Regions from separate parts of the Yoonia rosea genome, predicted to be linked through region 2. Evidence: riboswitches for the same ligand, from Rfam matches in the RefSeq annotation. Region 2 holds a riboswitch; the other holds the start of a gene.
What was found. Region 2 has a riboswitch for thiamine pyrophosphate ahead of thiB (thiamine ABC transporter substrate binding subunit). Riboswitches for the same ligand answer to the same signal wherever they lie in the genome.

Region 1: another riboswitch for thiamine pyrophosphate. It lies ahead of thiD (bifunctional hydroxymethylpyrimidine kinase/phosphomethylpyrimidine kinase); the one in region 2 lies ahead of thiB (thiamine ABC transporter substrate binding subunit).

Annotation. Positions count from the first base shown of each region.
Region 1 is NZ_FTPR01000001.1:68,262-72,433, forward strand. It holds gene B0B09_RS00330 (thiazole synthase) at 1-209, opposite strand, end outside; gene thiS (sulfur carrier protein ThiS) at 211-408, opposite strand; gene B0B09_RS00340 (FAD-dependent oxidoreductase) at 386-1,366, opposite strand; gene thiD (bifunctional hydroxymethylpyrimidine kinase/phosphomethylpyrimidine kinase) at 1,363-2,142, opposite strand; TPP riboswitch at 2,200-2,303, opposite strand; tRNA gene B0B09_RS00350 (tRNA-Gln) at 2,726-2,800, opposite strand; gene B0B09_RS00355 (mechanosensitive ion channel family protein) at 2,864-4,150, opposite strand.
Region 2 is NZ_FTPR01000002.1:275,931-280,102, reverse strand. It holds gene B0B09_RS12610 (HU family DNA-binding protein) at 1-194, shown strand, start outside; gene B0B09_RS12605 (DMT family transporter) at 348-1,208, shown strand; gene aroC (chorismate synthase) at 1,227-2,330, opposite strand; TPP riboswitch at 2,421-2,522, shown strand; gene thiB (thiamine ABC transporter substrate binding subunit) at 2,560-3,549, shown strand; gene B0B09_RS12590 (thiamine/thiamine pyrophosphate ABC transporter permease ThiP) at 3,525-4,172, shown strand, end outside.

The sequences.
Region 1 (4,172 bases), on a different contig from region 2:
GTGTTGGGAAGCACGGCGACCCCGAGGTCGCGGATCAACGTCCAGAAATCCTGCCCTGCTTCATCGCCGCCTGCCTCGCGCCGCACAGAGACCGTGGCAATCCCCGCGCCCGAACGGCGAAACGCCTCCGCCAGAATCGCAGGCGAAGGGTATTGTGCGGTGCCCAACATCAGCCGGGATAGGACTTCGGTTCCGTAAAACGTAGGCATTCTATCCTCCTTGTCGGGGAGCAACGACTTCGACGCGATCCCCTTCATGCAAGACGTGGTCTGCGCGCTGATGTTTTGGGACAAACACCTCGTTGACCGAAGTGGCCACTTTCGCCTCGCTTTTTCCAAGCTCACCAAGCAGCGCCGCTAGCGTGGGCGCACGGGTCTCTTGCGCCTCACCGTTCACGATGATCTTCATACCAAACCTCCGGTATCTTGCCGTCCAGCACCAGATCCGCCGTCATTTGCGCCAATGCAGGTGCGAGCAGAAAACCGTGCCGAAACAAGCCATTTACGTAAATTGTATCCCCGATCCGCCGAATGCGCGGTTGGTTGTCTGGAAAGGCCGGGCGTGCATCAACGCCAATTTCCAGCAATTCCGCCTCGCCAAAAGCGGGGTGCAGGGCATAGGCGGCATTCATCAATTCCATGACAGACCGCAGCGTCGCGCGCCCGCGTTCGCCTGCTTCGATCTGGGTGGCACCCAGCATGAAAATACCATCACCGCGCGGCACGATATACAGTGGGAACCGCGGATGAAGCAGCCGGACGGGGCGTGAAAGTGTCACGTCAGGGCAGCGCACCACAAGCATCTCGCCTTTCACGCCGCGCAAATCCGTGAGCGTGTCGCGCGCAGCAAGGCCCCGACAATCAATCACCTGACCATTGATATCCGCGTCAAAACGCACGCCCCTTTCTCTGAGCCGGGCATGCAGAGAGGTCAGCGTCGCGCGCGGATCAAGATGCCCCTCATCTGCCAAAAACAGTGCCTTGGAATAGCGGTCTGCCAGATGCGGCTCGTGGTCAGCGATCTGCGTTCTGGACAGCGGTGTTGCCCTCGGCGCACGGCGTGCAAAGGTTGCCAGATCGCTTTGATCGCGATGCAGCGCGACAACAAGTGTGCCTTCGTGATGCACTGCCCCGCCTTGGTGTTCCCACCACTTTGCAGCTTTGCGGCCTTGGCGTACGATCTCGGGCTCTGCACTTACCCCTTCGCAATCGGGCGCAAGCATGCCGCCGGCCCACCAAGAGCAGGCATGATCGCCAGGCGCGCCTTTGGGATCAATAACCGTGACCTGCGCTGCGCGTGACGACAGTTCTGCCGCCATGGCAAGGCCGCACACGCCGCCGCCCAGAATGGTAAAGGGGCCGCTCATGTCCAAAGCGCGTGAAAGTGATGAATTGGCCCATGACCATGCCCGACGTGCAATTCATCGGCATGCAAAATCGCTTTATGTAGCCAAGCGTGCGCACGCGAGACCGCATCGCTCAACCCCATACCCTGCGCCAAGCCCGCGGCGATGGCCGAGGAATAGGAACATCCTGTGCCGTGGGTGTTGCGGGTGTTGACACGAGGGGCCGAAAACGCCTGCGTGCCTGTTTGTGAGACGAGATGGTCGGTGCAGGTCTCTCCGTCTGCATGCCCGCCCTTCATCAAAACTGCACCGACACCAAGGTCCAGAAGGGCGTTCGCCTGCGCCTGCGTGCTGTCCTCGCCGACCAGCTTTACTGCTTCAGGCAGGTTGGGTGTCAGCAGGGTCGCGCGTGCGAAAAGTGAGGATTTCAACGCATCTATCGCGCTATCTGCCAGCAGCGTATCACCTGATTTGGCAACCATTACGGGATCAAGCACAACCGGCCCGTCATAGCCCGCCAGCGCATCCGCCACCGCAGCAATCAACGATGGTGTCCCCAGCATCCCGATCTTGACCACGTCAATATGGATATCATCCAGAACGGTTTTGATTTGTGCGACAACGACGTCATCGGGGATCGGATGAATGGCGGTCACAGCTTTGGTGTTTTGTGCGGTGACCGCAGTCACAACAGAGGCGCCATAAACACCCATTGCCGAAAAGGCCTTGAGATCAGCCTGAATACCAGCCCCGCCACCAGAGTCGGATCCGGCAATCGTTAACGCCCTCGCTGCCATGTCGTCGTCCCTTGGCTCAGGGGTCAGGATGGCAGAGAGCGTAGCCCAAAACGGATGCATCGTTCGCAAGCTGTTCCCTCCGCCGGTCCTAACCGGTTCAGGTTCAATGGGTTTGCAGCATGTGCATCTCAGCCCGGATAGGGGCACCCCAACAGATATGGCTTTGACGGTACCTTGATCGCTCAGACGCGTCAAATGGATAAATGATCTCAGGAAGCCTGTTTGGAAGGTTCACGACCATGGGATTCGAAAAGGTAACAGGGCGCGACTATGTGTTTTCTACAACGCGACACCAAACGGCGGCTGATTGCTGATATGAATGACCGCTTGTCGTGCTCTCCCGCAACGCAGATCTGCTGGCTCATGCCGTAATTCTCAGGGCTGCGCGCGCGCAGACCTAAGCGAGTACCTCCAACACTGCGCCAAGCGCGTACCGTCGTAATCGCAAACGGAGACTGCGGGCCAGAATGAGCCAGTTTTGTGCTCACGTTCGCGTTTCTGCCGGAAATCGCTCGCAGGAAGGGCCCAGAAGCACGCCAAAAAACGGCTGCAAGCACGCGGGACTACAAATCAGAGGAAAGGCTGGCTGGGATGGTAGGATTCGAACCTACGGTACACTGTACCAAAAACAGTTGCCTTACCACTTGGCTACATCCCATCAGCGTGGGGCTAGATACTGCGAAGGCGGGATTGGTTCAAGCCCCGTTTGCAAAGAAATGTGCTATTCTTTCAGGCTGTCCTGACGCAGCAAATCTTCGGTGATTTCTTCTTGCCTTTCAGCGTCCACAATCCGGTCCAATGCGGCGTCTTCGCTGGCCTCGACAGTTTCCACTTGCGTGCTTTCCTGAAGCTCTTGTGGGAGCGCTTTGGTCTCTCTCGTCAGTTGAATGGCTTGCGTCGCATCGGGAATCACAATGCCGGCGGCTTGTATGGCAAGCTTTACCTGCCGCAGCGCTTCACCTTTGGCACGCACGATGGATGTCTCGTTCTGGTCAACCCAGCCAGTCACCACGAGCTCGACACCTGACGCGTGCAACGCCTCGATCCAGGTTTGTGCGGCGGGCTCGGCCAGAATGAATGGAAGATCCTGCACCGTCTGTTCCACCATCGCACGCGCCGCTTGCAGGTCGGTATCGCGTTCAACGATGATCGAGAACATGAACCGACGCTCGGCGTTCTGGGTATAATTGATGATCCGGCTTTTGAAGACAGACGAATTCGGAATGCGGATGTGGTTGCCGTCAAAGGACAAAAGAATCGTCGCGCGGCTGGTCAGGCGGATGACCTTGCCGGTATCGCCATTGATCTCGACCGTGTCATTGGGGCGGAAGGGTTGGCGGAATGACAACATAACCGAGGCGATAAAGTTTTCCACCGTGTCACGCACCGCAAAGCCCAATGCCAGACCGATGATCCCAGCAGCCCCCAGAATCGTACTTAGCAGTGCTGTGGCATTGAGGATATCGAGTGCGATGACGATGCCGAAGATCACAAAAGCGATCCGCAAAAGCTGGCGGTAAATCTCGGCGATAAAGGTATTCGGCGCGAGCCGTTCCCACGGTTGGCGCATCCGCGCCAGTGCAAAGCCAAAAAACACCACAAGCGCAAAGACCGCGGCAGCGATCAGCGCGAGCGGCATAAAGGTAATAAACTGGTCCAGACGCGCCCTGAACCGGTCGATTGCGGGGTTCAGCCTGTCGCCGATATCGGTTGTTTCGGTCACTTGGTTACGTACCGCAACGACACCCGCAACACGCGCGGCCAGCGGATCAAGAGCAACCGCCTCAACGGTCGAGGTGGTTGTGCCGCGCAGTGTCACCACACCTTCGCTGACCGTGACGGTCACGTCTTCATAGTTTCCCAATTCGCCAAGGATTTCGCGGATGCGCTGGGCGATGGCCGCGTCCTGCTGGGCAGAGGTCTCGGTGGCAATCGTACCGCTGGCCTCTTGCGCCGCAGCAGGGAGCGCCACAGCAAAAAACAGGACGAAAAGGAGGAAGAGGCGCATGTGATTATTCCGACTAACAATG
Region 2 (4,172 bases):
TGACAGACATCATCACCAAAGAAGTTTCCGGCGGCGGTGCTGTGACACTTCCAGGTGTTGGCAAGATCTATTGCCGCGAGCGCCCAGAGCGTATGGTCCGCAACCCTGCCACGGGTGAGCAGATCAAGAAAGAAGCCGACAAGGTTGTCAAAATGACAATCGCAAAAGCGCTGAAAGACAGCGTGAACGGCTAAGCCATCGCAGGCCCTTGGGCCGGATGCAGAGTTTGGGAAAGGTCGCCGGTTAAGGCGGCCTTTTTCGTTTCGGGATACGCAGTGCGGCGCGACAACAGTCGAGCCTTGCAATCAGCCGTACGCTGGGCGTAACTCGGCACCAAAGGGGATCACATGGACATCAAAGCAATCGCGATGGGGTTGGCGTTCGCGCTGATGTGGTCGTCGGCATTCACCTCTGCCCGCGTGATCGTGGACTATGCGCCGCCTCTGAGCGCGCTGGCATTGCGGTTCCTGATCTCGGGTCTGCTCGGTGTCGGTATTGCCTGGGTGCTGGGCCAATCCGCGCGGCTGACCCGCCGCCAATGGCAGGGTGTCGTTATCTTTGGGGTCTGCCAGAACGCGCTTTATCTGGGTTTGAATTTTGTTGCGATGCAGACGATCCCCGCGTCGCTGGCGGCGATTATCGCGTCCACGATGCCGCTCTTGGTGGCGTTGTCGGGGTGGTTGGTTTTTGGCAACACCGTGCGTCCGTTGGGCATTGCGGGGCTGATTGCGGGTGTGATTGGCGTGGTCCTGATTATGGGCGCACGGCTGCAAGGCGGTGTTGATGTCTTCGGGATTGTGCTGTGCGTGATTGGGGTGGTGTCCTTGACTGTTGCCACTTTGGCTGTCGCCGGCGCGTCCTCGGGTGGCAATGTGTTAATGATCGTGGGGTTGCAGATGCTAGTGGGCAGCGCGATGCTCTGGGTCCCTGCCCTGACGATTGAGGTTTGGGATGTCACGTGGAACTGGCAACTGGTTGTCGCCTTTATCTATACGACGATTGTGCCCGGATTACTGGCCACCGTGGTCTGGTTCTTGCTGGTGGGGCGGATCGGTGCCGTCAAGGCCTCGACCTTTCACTTTCTGAACCCGTTTCTGGGGGTCGCGACCGCTGCGATCATTCTGGGCGAAAAGATCGGCGTGCTGGATATCGTGGGTGTCGCGATTATCGCAGGCGGGATTTTGGCGGTACAACTGTCCAAACAGTAAGGTGGATTGAAATCCACCTTACCCGATTTTCCCGCGCGCCCCGCCAGTTTGCCCACGATCCAGCAGCAGATGATCAAGGATCACACAGGCCATCATCGCTTCGCCGACAGGCACTGCGCGGATACCGACGCAAGGATCATGCCGCCCTTTGGTCACCACTTCGGTCGGTGTGCCATCCATGCGGATCGACTTGCGCGGTGACAGGATCGAAGACGTCGGTTTCACCGCAAAGCGCACGACAATGTCCTGCCCTGTGCTGATCCCGCCAAGGATGCCGCCCGCGTGATTTGACGAATATTCCGGCCCATTCGGCCCCATGAAAATCTCGTCGGCATTGTCCCGTCCGGTTAGCGCCGCCGCTGCCATGCCCTCGCCGATCTCAACGCCTTTGACCGCGTTGATCGACATCATCGCCGCAGCCAGATCAGTGTCTAACTTGGCGTAAACCGGTGCACCAATGCCCGCAGGCACGCCGCGCGCCACGACCTCAATGATGGCACCGACCGAGTTGTGATCGTCCTTGCGCAGCCATGCCAGATAGTCGTTCCACTCTGCCGCTGCTTCGGCGTCAGGACAGAAGAAATCGTTCTGGTCGATCTGGTCCCAGTCGACCTTGCTGCGGTCAATCGCTTTGGTCCCCATCTGGGTCATATAGCCCTTGATCTGTACGTTCGGCGCAATCGCCTTGATCGCTTCACGCGCTACACCGCCAGCGGCGACGCGCGATGCGGTTTCGCGCGCGGATGACCGCCCGCCGCCGCGGGGATCGCGCAACCCGTATTTCTGGTGATAGGTGATATCCGCATGGCCGGGCCGGAAGGTGTTCAAGATATCGCCATAGTCCTTTGACCGCTGGTCGGTGTTTTCGATCATCAACTGGATCGGCGTACCGGTTGTCTTGCCCTCATAGACGCCGGACAGGATTTTGACCGCATCGGGTTCATTCCGTTGGGTTGTGTTCTTGTTCAGGCCGGGGCGGCGTTTATCCATCCACTGCTGGATCATTGGCGCCTCAAGCGGCACACCCGGTGGGCAGCCGTCAACAGTGGCCCCCAAGGCGGGCCCATGGCTTTCACCCCAAGTGGTGAAACGAAACAAATGTCCGAAGCTGTTGATCGACATGGGCATCTCCCTTTGCTCATGGGGTCTAGCGGGGGTGACAATCAGGCTCAAGAGGTTTCCCTTGTCCTTTGCCCTATTCCGCAATACCAAAGGCTTACCTCGGGGGGCCAATCATGGCTGAGATGCGTCGCACGCGGACCCGTTGAACCTGAACCGGTTAAGACCGGCGGAGGGAAGGTATGGCAATCCCGCTATCCCCCCAATCCGCCCTTCGCATTTGGAGGATACGATGAAGAATACCAGATATCTGCCAGTTGTCGCGGGACTAGCCCTTTGTGCCACAGGCGCAGTGGCTGACACGCCCGTGCTGCAAGTCATGACATATGACAGCTTTACCACCGAATGGGGCCCCGGCCCTGCGATTGAGGCCGCCTTCGAGGCAAAATGCGCCTGTGATCTGCAATTTGTGGGCGCTGGTGATGGGGCATCCTTGCTGGCCCGTCTGCAACTGGAAGGGCCGCGCACGGAGGCCGATATCGTCTTGGGTTTGGATACAAACCTGACCGCCGCTGCGCGCGAGACGGGACTATTCGCGCCGCATGGCGTCGTGGCCGACCTTGATCTGCCTGTCGCATGGGATGACGCGGATTTCCTGCCGTTCGACTGGGGCTATTTCGCTTTCGTCGCAAATGCAGGTGCGGAAGCGCCGACATCCCTGCGCGCTTTGGCCGACAGTGACATCCAGATTGTCATTCAGGACCCCCGCTCTTCCACCCCCGGTCTGGGTCTGTTGATGTGGGTGAAGGCCGCTTACGGCGATGAAGCCGCAACGCTATGGGCGGATCTGGCCGACAACATCATAACCGTGACGCCGGGTTGGTCCGAAGCCTACGGCATGTTCCTTGACGGGCAGGCAGATGCGGTTTTGTCCTACACGACGTCGCCTGCCTACCACCTGATTGCTGAGGAAGACGACAGCAAGGCCGCATGGGCCTTTGATGAAGGGCACTACATGCAGGTCGAAGTGGCGGGCAAAGTCGCAGGCACCGATCAGCCGGAACTGGCGGATCAATTCCTCGCTTTCATGGTGTCGGATGCGTTTCAAATCGTGATCCCCACAACAAACTGGATGTATCCTGCGGTCATTCCGGCTGCGGGCCTGCCTGACGGGTTCGAGACGTTGATGACACCGGAAACATCGCTGTTGTTGTCATCGGAAGATGCAGCCGCCATGCGTGATGCGGCCTTGGACGAATGGCGCACAGCCTTGTCCCAGTAACGCCGCGCGGGCCCGGCGTCGCAGCTGCGGCGCTGGTGCTTGTGCTCACACTTGGCACGTTGGCCGCTGTTGGCTGGCGTGCCGAATGGGGGGGCGGTCTGGCCCCTGCGGATTGGGCGGCTGTCCGGTTTACGCTTGTACAGGCGTTTCTGTCTGCGTTGCTGAGTGTCCTGCTTGCCATTCCTGTCGCGCGGGCTTTGGCACGGCGTGGTTTCTACGGACGGGATTTGCTGATTACCCTTCTGGGGGCACCATTCCTCCTGCCGGTCATTGTTGCGGTGCTTGGTCTTCTGGCGATTTTTGGCCGCGGCGGTCTTTTGAATGATGGCCTGGTCTGGCTGGGGTTTCAGCCCGTTTCGATTTTCGGTTTACACGGTGTGGTATTGGCCCACGTGTTCTTTAACATGCCCTTGGCGGTGCGGTTTATTTTGCAAGGCTGGCTCTCCATCCCCGCCGAGCGGTTTCGCCTTGCGGCATCGCTGAATGCGCCGGTTGGTAGGTTACTCGAATGGCCGATGCTTCGTTCAGTGGTGCCAAGTACGTTTCTGGTTATCTTTCTGATTTGTCTGACCAGTTTTGCGGTTGCCCTGACGATGGGCGGCGGACCGCGGGCAACGACAGTT